Rhodovastum atsumiense: one gene and its partner. The main gene of each other region encodes a partner of the protein of the gene in region 2 in a complex. Links are inferred from orthologs where the notes say so. Each region holds a gene or a part of one and is shown on either strand. Other genes may lie near its edges. The genes, in order: cydD and cydC.

Region 1 (7,123 bases), 5.9 Mb from region 2 along the record:
GTATTTCGCCGTGCGCAACCCCAACGCCACGTCTTCCTGCGGCTGCGGCACCAGTTTTTCGATGGAGTGATCGCCAACGCCGCCATGCGCGCCCTTCGCCGGGGATCACCCCTGACGAAGGGCGTGAAACCGTCGTAAGACGGGCGCATGCGCGTCGCCACCTGGAACGTCAATTCCATCCGCACCCGCGAGGGTCATGTCCGCCGCTGGCTGGAACGCCGCCAGCCCGACATCCTGTTCCTGCAGGAGATCAAGTGCGAGACCCCCGTCTTCCCCACTGCCGCTTTCGAGCAGCTCGGCTACCGGGCGGATGTGGTCGGCCAGAAGGCCTATAACGGCGTGGCCGTGCTGGCGCGGGTGCCCTTCGAGGTGACGCATCGCCGCCTGCCGGGACTCGACGCGGAGGATGCGCAGGCGCGCTACATCGAGATCACCACGGATGGCGTGGCCATGGCGGGGATCTACCTGCCGAACGGCAATTCCGGCGGCCCGGAGGGCTTCGCCTACAAGCTGCGCTGGATGGAGGCGCTGCGCGCCCGCGCCGCCGCCCTGCTCGAGACCGACACGCCGTTGCTGATCGCCGGCGATTTCAATGTCTGCCCGACGGATGCGGATTTCGCGCGCGGGGCGCTCGGCCCCGATGATGCGCTGGTGCGTCCGGAAAGCCGGACGCGGTTCCGGGCCCTGCTGTGGACCGGGCTGATCGACGCCATCCGGGCGCTGCACCCGGAGGAGCCGGCCTACACGTTCTGGGACTACCAGGCCGGCGCCTGGCCGCGCGACCTGGGACTGCGCATCGACCATGTGCTGCTCTCCCCCACCCTCGCCGAGCGCCTGACCGCCGCCACGCCCGACCGGGCCGAGCGTGGCGAGGAGAAGGCGTCGGATCACGTACCGGTGCTGGTCGAACTGGCCTGAGGCTTGCAGCCGGTGCCGGCGCGGGCGGTCAACGCCAGTGCGGCGGCATCCAGACCCAGGCTCCGCCCCGCATCGCCCAATGGCCGGGTACCCATTGCGCCGGACGCGGCGGTGGCGGCACGTACTGGCCAGGCATCCAGACGTAACTGCCGCCATTCCAGATCCAATGGCCGGGACGCCAGACCATCCGCCCCGGCGGCGGCGGCGGCACCATTTCGGGACGCGGCGACGGAATCGGCGGATAACCGGGCCGGCCCGGCGGTGGATAGCCCGGCCCCGGATACCCCGACCCCGGATACCCCGGTGGCGCGTAAGGCTGGGCGTCGGCCAACCCGGCGCAACCCACCAGCATGAACAGTGCAACGACGCTTCCACGAAGCGGCGACATGGCAGCGACTCCTGTCGAGGCCGATTGGGAATCGCATGCAACTGCGGCAACGACAAGGCGAGGCGGAACAAGGCAGGAAACCGATGCCGAGCGTGGGTTGAGCCCGGCTCCTCCCCCGGCTCAGCTTTCCACCGCCCGGCGGTACAGGTGCCAGGTGGCATGGCCGAGCACCGGCAACACCACCGCGAGCCCGACCAGGAAGGGAATCGACCCGATCACCAGAAGCGCCGCCACGATCAGGCCCCATCCGGCCATCGTCACCGGATTGGCCCGCACCGCGGCGATCGAGGTTTGCACCGCAACCGATGCCTGCGCCCCGGCCCCGCCGGGGATGTCCCGATCGAGCAGCAGCGGGAACGACACCACCGTGAGCGCCAGCACCACGGCCGCGAACAGGAAACCAGCCACGTTGCCGAGCAGAAGCAGCATCCAGCCCTGCGCCGAGCCGAAGGCGATTCCCGGCAGATCCAGCACCGATCTCGCAGTGGCCGCGCCGACGGTCGCGTTCCACAATCCCTGGGCCACTTCCAGCCACACGACCATGATCGCCATCAGCACCGCGCCGAGCAGCAGGATCCCGCCGATATTGCGCGAGCGGACCACCCCGAACGCATCCCGCCAGGTGGACTCCCGTCCCTGCTCACGACGCCGGCTGAGCTCGTACACACCGAGCGCCGCCACGGGGCCGACCAGCGCGAAGCCGGCAACCAGCGGATAGATCAACGGCAACAGCGGATCCTCCAGTGCCATGCGGCCAAGCAGCAGGCCAGCCACCGGGTAGATGGCGCACAGGAAGATCACATGGGTCGGATTGGCCGTGAAATCGTCCCAGCCCCGCCGCAGCGCCAGGCGCAGATCGGCAAAGGTCAGGGTGCGGATCGCCGGCCGGCCGGTGACCGGCAGCGGGCGTGCAAAGGCGCTGTCTGACGTCATCTGGTCGTGCCTCCCGAACTATGCTCCCAGATGTATGCGACGGCCCTGCTTTGGCAGGGCATCGAGCGCTCACGAAGCAGTGGAATCGGGACGGCCATCCTTGGGGCGTTGCCCCAAACCCCACCAGGAGGCTTCGCCTCCTGGACCTCCACCAAGGGCTTTGCCCTTGGATCCCGCCGCGCAGCGAGACTGGGGTGCAGGGGCCTTGTGGCCCCTGCCGGGTCAAGGGCGGAGCCCTTGCCTTCCTTACGCCGCCGCCGCGGCCCGCCCGGCGCGCAGGTCGAGCCGCCGCCCGCCGAAGCTGTGCGCCGCCGAGGAATGGCTCGCCAGGATGACAGTACGGCCGATCGTCAGCCGCCGCAGGCTTTCCAGCACCTCGGCCTCGGTGGCGGGATCAAGATGCACGGTCGGTTCGTCGAGCAACAGCAACGGTGCGTTCTTGAGAAAGGCGCGCGCGATCGCCACGCGCTGCGCCTGCCCGCCCGACAGGCCGTAGCCGCCCTCGCCCACCACGGTGTCCAGCCCTTTCGGCAGGGTGGCGGCGAAGCTGTCGACCCGGGCGAGCCGGGCTGCTTCGTCGACCTCGGCATCGGTCGCCTCGGGGCGGGCGAAGCGAATGTTCTCGCGGATCGTGCCGGCGAACAGCATGGGGCGCTGGCCGATCCAGGCGGTCATGCGGGCGAGCGCCTGCGGCACCAGGGTGGAGACATCGGCGCCGTTGAAGGTCACCCGGCCGGATTGCGGGCGGACGAAGCCAAGCAGGATCTCCATCACCGTTGACTTGCCGGCCCCGGACGGGCCGGCGAGGACCAGGATCTCGCCGGCGGGAACCCGGAAGGACAGCCCGTCCAGCGCCGGGCCGCGCTGCTCGTCCCAGGTCAGCCGCACGTCCTCGAAGGCAACGGTCAGGCCGCGCGCCTCGACGGTGCGCACCGGCAGGTCGGGGGCGGGCTCCGGCGGCGGAGGCAGCGTCACCAATGCGTCGGCAGCGGCGCCGGCATGGAATTTTTCCTGGTAGGCGGCGGCGAAACCGCGCAGCGGCGCGAAGAACTCCGGCACCAGCAACAGCACGAACAGGGCCGTGCCGGGGTTGTCCAGCCGCCCTTCCATGAGCTGCGCGCCGTAGCGCAGCGCGATCAGGATCAGCGCCAGCGCCATGGCCAGGTCGAGCGCCACCGAGGACAGGAACGCCACCCGCAGCACCCGCATGGTGCGGCGGCGCAGTTCGTCGGCGGCGGCACCGAGCGCCACCGCCTCGTCGCCGGCGCGGCCATGCATGACGATGGTGGCGATGCCGCGCACGCGATCAAGGAAGCGCGCCTGCAAATGGCCCAGCGCGGCGAACTGGCGCTTGGCCGCGACCGCCGCGCCGATGCCCGACAGGGCCATGGCGAAGGGCACCAGCAGCCCCGCGCCGGCCAGCACCAGCGCCGCTTTCCAGTCGGCGATGGCAGCGACCAGCACGATCAGGACCGGGCCGGCGATGGCCAATGTCGCCGCGGGCATCCAACGCGCGAACAAGCCGTCCAGCGCCTCGATGCGATCCACCACCACGCTGGTGAGCTCGCCGGAATGACGCTCGCGCAGCAACGCCGGGCCGGCGGCCAGCAGGCGCGTCAGCGCATCGGTGCGCAGGCGGCGCCGCGCCGTGGCGCCGGCCTCGAAGGCCGCCCGCTCGGAGAGCAGGGTCAACCCCGCGCGCAGCACCGCGAACAGCGCGAATCCGGCCAGGGCGATCCAAGGTACAGGCGAGCTCGCCGGCGCCAGCGCCGTCTGCAGCGCCACGCCGGCGCAGGCCGCCTGCCCGGTCGCCAGGGCGATGCCGAGCAGGCCGAACGCCACCACCGGCAGCGCGGTGCGTCGCCCGACGCGGCTTTGCGCGCGCATCCAGGCCCGGGAAGCGGTCTTCGCATCGGTCATACCGCAGCCATGTAGCAGAGGCGGCGCCGATTGACAGTCCCGCCTCCGCGAACGAGCCTGCTCCGGTGGAAAAGGGGGGAGGCAGCACTGCGGAATTGGCGCGTCAGCGCGGCGGCGCACACGGGCCTATGAAAGCTGTCGGCAAGGCCTCGGGCCTCGGCGCGGCAGTGACGGTGGTGCTGATCGGGTTCAACCTCCGCCCCGCGCTCTCGAGCATCGGCCCGGTGCTGGACGAGATCATGCAGGGACTGCAGGTGTCGGCCGGCGCGGCGTCCGTGCTGACCACCGCGCCGGTGCTGTGCCTGGGCCTGTTCGGTCCGTTCGCGCCACTGCTGGCCCGGCGATTTGGCATCGAGGCCACCATCCTGCTGGCGCTGGCGATCGTCGCCCTGGGCACGGCGCTGCGCGGCGCCGGGTCCCTGGCACCGCTGCTGGGGGGATCGCTGCTGGCAGGCGCGGGCATCGCAATCGGCAACGTGCTGATGCCGGCGCTGCTCAAGCGCGACTTCCCGACACGGCTGCCACTGATGACCGGTGTACTCAGCATGGCGCTGTGCGTGGGCGCGGCCATCGCCGCCGGGGTGACCGCGCCGCTGCGGGTGGCCTTCGGCGGCGACTGGGCCGCCGCCCTGGCATCCTGGGCGGTGCCCGTGCTGCTGGCGATGGCGGTGGCCGGCCTGGTCTGGCGCCACCGGCTCGGCCGCGACGCTGCCGGCGGGCCAGCCCGGCTGCGACGGGTCGGCGGGCTGTGGCGGCAGCCGCTCGCCTGGCAGGTCACGCTGTTCATGGGGCTGCAATCGGCGCTGGCCTACAGCATGTTCGGCTGGCTCGCGCCGATCCTGCGCAGCCGCGGCGACGATGCGGTGACGGCGGGACTGGTGGTCTCCGTCTCGATCCTGGCACAGACCCTGGCCTCCCTGCCGACGCCGCTGCTGGCCGCGCGGCTGCGCCGGCAGAGCCTGCCCGCCGTGGCGCTGATGCTGCTCAGCACGGGCAGTTTCCTGGCGCTGCTGGCAGCACCGCTGGCCTGGCAATGGCTGCTGGCGATCAGCCTGGGCATCGGCATGGGGGGCGCGTTCGCGCTGGCGCTGTTGCTGATCGTGCAACGGGCGGGCGACGATCATGCCGCGGCGGCGCTGTCGGGCATGGCCCAGAGCGTGGGCTATTCGCTGGCAGCCGGCGGGCCGCTGGTGGTTGGCGTGCTGTATGACGCCATGGGCAACTGGTCAGGGGCCGGCGTGCTGTTCGGCGTGGTCGGGCTGGGCGGGGCGGTGGCGGGGGCGCTGGCCGGGCGTCCAAGGGTGGTGCATGCCCGCTGACCGGCTCGATGTTTCCATTACGTTCGAAACTTCATGGTTTGTTCAGGCATTTGTAAACAATACGCAATGTTCCTTAGCAGGAATTAGGAACAAAAATCAAACTATTCGTGAATAGTGGCTGATTTTCACGGATTTCCCAACAGTTTCGGGTGGAACGGAGAATGTTCCCGCCCCAGGGCAGCCGCGGCGCCTGCTGCTGCGGAGCGGCCATTCTTCAGGGAATTTTCATCCCCCCATGGCAGCCTTGGGGGATGCGAACGACGCGACGGATGCTGCTGGCATCGGCGCTGCTCCCGGTGATGCCACGGATGGGAATCGCCTCCGGCAACGACCCGGCGGAGGTAGAGATCGCCGGCTTGCGGGTCCCGGCCGCGCGTGCCCGGGTGTTGTGCCGTTTCCCGCTGGGCGGGGTCGAGGCCGCCTGTCTCGCTTTCGCGGCGGACCGGCCGGAAGCCATTCGTGACCTTCTGGCCGTCGCCGCCCCCGGCCGACTCGTGGCGTTGGAAACGCTGTCCTGGCGTGGCGAGGACGGCAGCCGGATGGCGACGCGGGTCAGCGCCGTCCCGGACGGCCGGCATTTACGTCTGGAGCGGACCCTCCGCATCCCCGCCGGCCGCGCCGTGCAACGTGAATCGTGGACCGACTACCTCGTCTGGCGCAACGACGCGCCGATGGAGGATGCCCCGGTCCGACCGGTGCTGCCGGGAACCTGGCAGGCGATGTTCAGCCTGCTGCGGGCCCGGACCCGCACGATGCTGGTACAAGGGGGGCTGGTGCAGGGAGGGCTGGCGCAGGCGGGCGGCCTGTCGGGACGACTGGTCGCCGCCTGCCCCGCCCCCGAATTCCGCCCGTGCCGCAGCCCGGGCGCCGCGCGCCTATGCCCCGGCCTGTAGCGCGCGACGGGCGATGCCGGCGAGCGTGGTGGCGGCCACGGGCAGAATGGCATCGTTGAAGTCGTAGGCGGGATTGTGCAGTTCGCGGCCATTGTCGGACGGACCGTTGCCGATCCACAGGAAGGCCCCGGGGCGCTGCTTCAGGAACAGGCCGAAATCCTCCCCCGTCATCGCCGGCGGCAGGTCACGCCGGAGCGGGAAACCGGCCTCGCGCACCACCGCGGCGGCGATCTCGACCTCGGCGGGGTGATTGACCGTGGCCTCGATCCCCGGCGGGCAGTCGAGCGTCGCCTGCATGCCGAAGGTCGCCGCGATGCCGTTCACCACCCGCGCGATCGCCGCATCCACCTGCGCCCGCACATGCGGGCGGAAGGTGCGGATGGTGCCGTTCATGTTCACGCGCGAGGGGATCTGGTTGGCCGCATTGCCGCCATCCACCGTGCAGATCGACACCACCGCCGATTCCAGCGGATCGATGTTGCGCGAAACCACGGATTGCAGCGCCACCACCAGATGCCCGGCCGCCAGCATCGGATCGCGCGCGAGGTGCGGCATGCCCGCATGGCCGGCATGGCCTTCCAACGTGATGCCCAACCGCGCCGCCCCGGCCATCACCGGGCCGTCATGCACCGCCACCGTGCCGGCGGGCAGGCCCGGCCAGTTGTGGTAGGCGAACACGCGCTCCATCGGAAAACGCTGCAGCAGGCCGTCATCCAGCATCCCCTGCGCGCCGCCATAGCCTTCCTCGGCCG
Region 2 (7,167 bases):
GGCGATGCGTGTTCACCCTCACCCCGAAGGCATTGGCCAGCCGCTCGATCGAGGCGCGCAGGTGCAGCTCGCCCTGGCCCGCGAGAATGGTCTCGCCCAGGTCGGCATCCTGGCGCAGCGTCAGGGCCGGATCTTCCTCCACCAGCTTCTGCAGGGCACCGGACAGCCGCACGTCGTCCTTGCGGTCGGCGGTGGTGATGGCCATCGCATAGACCGGCGGCGGCGGCGGCGGGAACGCCAGGTCGGCGTCACCGGCCTCACCCAGCACGGCGCCGGTGGCGACCCCTTCCAGCCGCCCGAGTGCCACGATCTCGCCGCTGCCGGCCTCGAGGATCTTGGTCATCTCGCCGTTGACGGCGCGCCACATGCCGCCGATGCGCCCGCCCTCCAGCGTGGCCCCGTCCTTCACCGGGCCACGCCAGATGCGTGCCCAGGACAGCTTGCCGCCATAACCGGCATTGAGCGTGCGGAACACCTGCACCAGCGGCGCGCCCTCGGCCGCGACCAGATGGCGCTCGGCAGTGCTGGCCGCCGCCGGCGCGTCATGGCGCAGCGCCTTCCACAGCCGGCGCACGCCGTTGTCACGCTCGGCGCAGCCCAGCAGCACCTCGGTGACATGCCCTTCCGCCTCCACCAGGCGCAGCCGCTCGAACACCTCGGCCGGGGTCGGCTTGATGTCGTCGACCACCTTCTCGAGCAGGGCGTCGTCGTGATCGGCCAGCACTTCCACCAGTGCCGCGCGCGCTTCCTGCTCGCGGTCACGCATCGTATCGGGCAGCGCGATCAGCTCGGAGGCCGCCCCCTTGCGATACTGGTAGGCGCGCTCGCTGACGACATCGACATAGCCGGTGACAGTCTCGCCTTCGCGGATCGGCACCTCGCGCAGCACCAGCGGCCGCCGCGTGATCCCCTGCAGCGCCGCCAGGGTATCGCGCACATGGCCGTTCAGGGTGTCGATGCGGTTGACAAACACCATCGTCGGCAGGCCGATTTCCTCCAGCCGGCGCAGCAGCCCCGCCACCGTGGGCACGCGCGCGGGATCGGGGTCGCACACCACCACGGCGATGTCCGCCACCGCCAGCGCGGCCTCGGCCTCGTACGCGGATTCGACCGAACCGGGACAATCGATCAGGGCCCAGGGCTCGTCGAGGAACGTGCAATGCGCAATACGCGTGCTGCCGCGCGGCGCCGCCCCACGTCGGGCGGGGCCGCCAGCGGCGGCGATCAGGGCGTCGAACAGGGTGGACTTGCCGCTGCCGTAAGGTCCGACAATGGCGACGGTGCGGGGACCGGATTGCGCTTGTGACACGGATGCCCTCCTCGGCCGGCTCTGTGATCCCGCCCGATCAGCCGGACCTTATCGTTCGCCAGCACTTCCACGGCATCATGAGCCGGCCCCCGCCGGGTCGCCAAGAGCCTAATTTCCGCCGAAACCGGCAGGAAAACTGACCCAAATCAATGCGCTGTCCGCATGGACGTGGTGTGGGGCGGCGGCTTCAGCCGGCGGCCGCCACCGCCACGCCGCCCGAGATCCGCCAGATCCGGTCCAGCCGTTCCACTCCGGTCAGCCGGTGCGCGATCAGCACCAGCGTGCGTCCCTGCGCCACGTCGTTCAGGGTCGCCATGAAATCACGCTCGGTTTCGGCATCCAGCCCGGCGCAGGGCTCGTCCAGGATCAGGATCGGCGCCTCCGACAGCAGCACCCGCGCCAGCGCGAGGCGCCGCCCCTGCCCGCCGGAGAATTTCCGCCCGCCCTCGCCCACGAAGGAATCGATCCCGTGCGGCAGGTCCCGCACCACCGCGGCGACATGCGCCGCCTCCAGCGCCGTCCACAGCGTCGCCTCGTCGGCACCGGGCCGGGCGAGCAGGAGGTTGTTGCGAATCGTGTCGTCGAACAAATGGCTGGCCTGGCTCAGCCAGGCGATGCGGGCCCGCACCGTCTCCCCGGGCAGGGTGGCGATATCCACGCCGCCCAGCAGGACACGCCCGGCCTGCGGCGCCGCCACTTTCAGCGCCAGCGCCGCCAGGGTGGACTTCCCCGCCCCCGACGGCCCGAGCACGGCAATCCGGCTGCCTTCGGGAATGTCGAGCGTGAGCCCCTCGAACACCGGCGGACGGTCGGGCAGCCAGCGGAAATGCACCCCCTCGAAGCGCAGCGCGCTGCCCTTTGGCGCCACAGCCGGCACGGCCGGATCCGGCACCGGAGGCGCCCCTTCGGCCGCCTCCAGCACGCGCCGCGCGGCGGCGCTGGCATGGCCCGCCAGGGAGCCGGCCAGGGTCAGGCCGGCCACCGCCTCGAACCCCGCCACCACCAGGAAGGCGCCGGCAATGGCCGCCGGCGCATCGGCGATCCAATGCGCGGCGGCGGCCGCCAGCATCACCAGGATGGCGAACTGCCCGCACAGGAAGGACGCGGCAGTGGCCCGCGCCCCGCGCCCGGCCAGCTCGCGCTGGGCGGACAGCAGCGCCGCCTCGCGCGCCTGCACCTGCGCCAGCATGCGCCCCTCCGCCCCGAAGGCCCGCACTTCCCGCAGCCCCGAGATGGCATCCAGCGCCGCCACCCGCAGCGCCGCCGCCGCCCCGGTCATGCGCTCCCCCGCCCCGGCGGAGACACGCGCCGCCAGCAATGGCAGCAGGAAGGCGGACACCGCGAACAGCACCCCCACCGCCACCGCCAGCACCGGATCCAGCTCGGCCAGCAGCAGCGGCAAGCCGATCACCAGGATCAGCGCACAGGAAAGCGGCAGCAGGATGCGGATATACAGCCCGTCCAGCGCCTCGACGTCATTGACCAGCCGCGCCAGCACATCGCCCGCGCGGCGGAACCCGAGCCCACCAACGGCGCTGCCGGCCAGGCCCCGGAAGAACCAGACGCGCAGATCGGCCAGCGCGCGGAAGGTCGCGTCATGCGCGATCAGCCGTTCCAGGTAGCGCAACACCACCCGCACCGGCCCGAGCCCGCGCAGCAGCACGGGGGCGGTGACGACGGCACCGGTGACCAGCCCGGCCACCATCCCACCCGAGACCCCCATCAGCGCCATGCCGGTGGCAAGCGCCCCGAGCGTGACCAGGATCCCGGCGAACAGCCAAAGCGCGCGCCCCCGCCAGAGGGACAACACGCGCAGGAGCGGCGGAGTAAGGGGAGTCATGATTGCTCCATCGCGCCGGTCCGCGGCGTCGTCAACGGTGCAGGAAAGGCCAGGGCTCCGCCCTGGACCTGCCAAGGGCCACAAGGCCCTTGGATCCCATTCTCGCTGCGCGGCACAGAGTCATGGGTTCCAAGGGCAAAGCCCTTGGCCCGGTCCAGGGGCGGAGCCCCTGGCGGGGCCGGGGCAGCGCCCCGGGCATGGTCACCCGTCGATGCGCGCGAGCGCCGCGTCCAGCCGTGCCATCTCGTCGCGGGCCGCCTGCAGCCGCTCCCGGTTTTCCTCGACCACCTCTTCCGGCGCGCGCGCAACGAAATCGGCGTTCGACAGTTTCTTCTCGATCTTTTCGGCCTCGGCCGCCGCCTTGGCGCGATCCTTGCGCAGCCGGGCGCTCTCGGCGGCGATGTCGATCAGCCCGGCCAACGGGATCACCACCGTCGCCTCGCCCACCACCGCCTGGGCCGAGCCGTGCGGCACCTCGCCATCGAGTGCTTCCAGCGACGCCGCGCGGGCCAGCCGTCCGATCGCCTCGATCCAGCGCTGGCCGCGGGCAAGCGTCTCCGGCGCCGCGTCCTTCAGCAGCAGCGGCGCCCGCTGCGACGGCGGCACGTTCATCTCCGAGCGCACCGCGCGCACTTCGGAGACCAGCCGCACCACCCAGTCGAGTTCAGCGCGCGCCTCGGCCGCGCCGGGCACTTCGAAGGGGGTAGGCCAGGACGTGCGGATCAGGCTGCAGTCCGGGCCGTAGCCGAAGCGGTCCCACAGCTCCTCGGTCACGAAGGGCATGGCCGGGTGCAGCAGGCGCAGCACCAGCCCGAGCACATGCGCGGCGGTGCTGCGGACCTCGGCGGCCTCGGGGCTGTCGGCGTTGGCCAGCACCGGCTTGGCGAATTCGACGAACCAGTCGCAGAAGGTGTTCCAGGTGAAGCGGTACCCGGCCTGGGCGTATTCGTCGAAGCGATAGGCTTCCAGCGCCGTCGTTGCCTCGGCGATGGCCGAGGACGCGGCATCCAGGATCCAGCGCGTCAGCGGCAGGCTCGCCTTGGCCGGATCGAAGGCGGGATCGGGCGCCACGCCGTTCATCTCGCAGAACCGCGCTGCGTTCCACAGCTTGGTGACGAAGCTGCGGTAGCTCTCCACGCGGCTCGGCCCGAGCTTGACGTCGCGGCCCGGTCCGGTCAGGGCGCAGATGGTGAAGCGCAGGGCGTCGGCGCCGTAGCGGTCGATCAGCTCCAGCGGATCGATGACGTTGCCCTTCGACTTGCTCATTTTCTGGCCGCGCTCGTCGCGCACCAGGCCGTGGATGTAGATGTGGCGGAACGGCACGTCGCCCATGAAGTGCAGGCCCATCATCATCATCCGGGCGACCCAGAAGAAGATGATGTCGAACCCGGTCACCAGCACGTCGCCCGGGTAGTAGCGCGCGACCTCGCGCGTCTGCTCCGGCCAGCCGAGCGTGGAGAAGGGCCACAGCGCCGAGCTGAACCAGGTGTCCAGCACGTCCTCGTCGCGGGTCAGCGCCGCGTCATGGCCGTAATGGGCGCGGGCGGCGGCGAGGGCTTCGTCCTCGGTCTTCTCGACGAACACCGTCCCGTCCGGGCCGTACCAGGCGGGGATGCGATGCCCCCACCAGAGCTGGCGGCTGATGCACCAGGGCTGGATGTCGCGCATCCAGGCGAAGAAGGTGTTCTCCCATTGCTGCGGCACGAAGCGCATGCGGCCCTGCTCGACCGCCTCGATGGCCGGCTTCGCCAGCACCGCGGCATTGCAGTACCACTGCACGGTCAGGCGCGGCTCGATCGGCACGCCGGAGCGGTCGCCGTGCGGCACCTGGTGCAGATGCGGCTCGGTCTTCACCAGCAGCCCAAGCTCTTCCAGCTTCTCCAGGATCGCCTTGCGCGCGGCGAAACGGTCCTGGCCGTCCAGCGAGCGCACGAAGTCCGGATCGGCGATGCCCGGCACCGCGGCCAGCACATCCTCGATCTCGGCGAGGGTGACGCGGGCCTCGCGGTCGAGGATCGAGGGCATGGGCACGCTGTGCCGCTGCCCCACCTGGAAGTCGTTGAAATCATGCGCGGGGGTGATCTTCACCGCGCCCGTGCCCTTCTCGGGATCGGAGTAGGTGTCGGCGACGATGGGGATGCGGCGGCCCACCAGCGGCAGGATGGCGAACTTGCCCACCAGGTCGCGGAAGCGCTCGTCCTCGGGGTGCACCGCGACGGCGGTATCGCCCAGCATCGTCTCCGGCCGCGTGGTGGCGACGGTGATGAAGCGGCCCGGCTCGCCCTCGATCGGGTAGGTCAGGTGCCAGAGATTGCCTTTGACTTCCCGGCTCTCGACCTCGAGGTCAGAGATCGCCGACTGGAATTTCGGATCCCAGTTCACCAGCCGCCGGTCGCGATAGATCAGCCCCTGGCGGTACAGCGTGACGAAGACCTCGCGCACCGCCGCCGAGAGCCCCTCGTCCATGGTGAAGCGCTCGCGCGGCCAGTCGAGCGAAGCGCCGAGTCGGCGCAACTGCCGGGTGATAGTGCCGCCCGATTCGGCCTTCCACTGCCAGACGCGCTCGACGAAGGCCTCGCGCCCGAGCGCCTGGCGGCTGCTGCCCTGCCCGGCGAGCAGGCGTTCCACCACCATCTGGGTGGCGATGCCGGCATGGTCGGTGCCGGGCTGCCACAGCACGTCCCGGCCCTGCATGCGCCGCCAGCGGATCAGCGTGTCCTGGATGGTGAAGGTCAGCGCATGTCCCATGTGCAGGCTGCCGGTGACGTTCGGCGGCGGGATCATGATGGCGAAGGGCGTGGCGTTGCTGCCTGGATCACAGGCGAAAGCGCCCGACGCTTCCCAGCCTTCGTACAGGCGCTTCTCGGTGGTGTCGGGGGTATGCGTCTTTTCCAGCATGTCGTTTCTGCCCCGGTCGGCTCGCGGCAAATGAGGAGGGGCCGCCGGGGTCCGGTGGCCGGAGAAAAGGTCGGGCGCGACGCGATCAGGAAAGCGAGCGGCCGACCAGGCGCTCGATTTCCAGGCGTACCAGACGCTCGACCAGCGGAGGGAGATTCTCGTCGAGCCACGCCTTGAGCAGCGGGCGCAGCTCCTCGCGCACCACCTCCTCGACGGTCGGGCCGCCACGGTGGATGGCCAACGGCGGGGTCGCCGCGCTGCGCTCACCCAGCGTGCGGACCAGCGCCCCCAGGGCGGACGAGGCGGCGGCGGCGACATCGGGCGCAACCAGCCCGGTGGCCGGGGCGGCATTCACCGCGGGGGCCGCGACGGCCACGGCCGGCGGCGGCTCCACCGGCGGGGATGCCGCGCCGTTGCCCCCGGACGGGGCAGCGGCGGATGCGGCGGAGGGGTCGGAGATGATCATCGAGGCATCGAGCGCCAGTATCTCGGCCTGGTCCGGCGCCGCCGGCGCGGCAAGCTGCGCCGGGCGGGACGCCGAAGCGGCCTCGTCCTCGTTGAGGATGCGTCGGATGGAGGCAAGGATATCCTCCATCGAGGGATCGGCATTGCCGCCCGCGGTCTGCGGGGCGGGGGTCTGGCCGGGCGGGTTGGACGCGTTCATGCAGCCTGCTTCCTCGATCCGACCGGGTACGGCGTCAGGGTCCTGGTCCGGCTCACCGCCCGGGCTGGTTGGTCGCGTAGTCACCGGTGCCGATCCAGCGATCCCGCACCGCCCTGTAGTAGGCGGCATCATCATACAACGGCACGTTAAGGTTCAGGTCGCGTGCGGTCAGGCGGCCGACGGCTGCGGCAACGGAATAACTGGCCGTCACCAGATTGGCGAGGTTCTGCACCAACGTTACCCGAGAGTTGAGCAGGGCCTGCTCAGCGTTGAGCACATCGAGGGTGGTGCGGCTGCCGACGATTGCCTCGCGCTGCACGCCTTCCAGGGCGATCTGGTTGGAGCGGATCTGCGCCCGCGTGCTCTCGATCGTGGAGCGGGCGGAGTTGTAGGTTTCCCAGGAGGCGATGAGCTGCTGGACCGCGGTGCGGCGGGCGTCATCGACGGTCTTGCGCG

What was found.
Region 1: the proteins of cydC (region 2) and cydD are in contact, whole or in part, in a solved structure (PDB 7ZD5), measured with the Escherichia coli proteins. The link is inferred for Rhodovastum atsumiense from one-to-one orthologs.

The regions. Positions count from the first base shown.
Region 1 is NZ_OW485601.1:6,470,342-6,477,464, forward strand. The notes cover bases 1,823-4,767. They hold cydD (thiol reductant ABC exporter subunit CydD), read right to left. Parts: upstream 4,160-4,767; coding sequence 2,486-4,159; downstream 1,823-2,485. Other genes in these bases: NBY65_RS29065 (DUF2189 domain-containing protein), read right to left, coding at 1,823-2,239; NBY65_RS29075 (CynX/NimT family MFS transporter), read left to right, coding at 4,288-4,767. Outside these bases: NBY65_RS29050 (HesB/IscA family protein), read left to right, coding at 1-70; xth (exodeoxyribonuclease III), read left to right, coding at 148-918; NBY65_RS29060 (YXWGXW repeat-containing protein), read right to left, coding at 947-1,306; more of NBY65_RS29065, read right to left, coding at 1,427-1,822; more of NBY65_RS29075, read left to right, coding at 4,768-5,478; NBY65_RS29080 (hypothetical protein), read left to right, coding at 5,730-6,371; NBY65_RS29085 (amidohydrolase), read right to left, coding at 6,354-7,123. UniProt on the Escherichia coli protein: Part of the ABC transporter complex CydDC that exports the reduced low-molecular-weight thiols cysteine and glutathione to the periplasm.
Region 2 is NZ_OW485601.1:559,413-566,579, forward strand. What follows is about bases 824-3,812. They hold cydC (thiol reductant ABC exporter subunit CydC), read right to left. Parts: upstream 3,150-3,812; coding sequence 1,497-3,149; downstream 824-1,496. Other genes in these bases: NBY65_RS02350 (elongation factor G), read right to left, coding at 824-1,309; NBY65_RS02360 (valine--tRNA ligase), read right to left, coding at 3,351-3,812. In the rest of the region: more of NBY65_RS02350, read right to left, coding at 1-823; more of NBY65_RS02360, read right to left, coding at 3,813-6,047; NBY65_RS02365 (DUF2497 domain-containing protein), read right to left, coding at 6,133-6,711; NBY65_RS02370 (TolC family outer membrane protein), read right to left, coding at 6,764-7,167. UniProt on the Escherichia coli protein: Part of the ABC transporter complex CydDC that exports the reduced low-molecular-weight thiols cysteine and glutathione to the periplasm.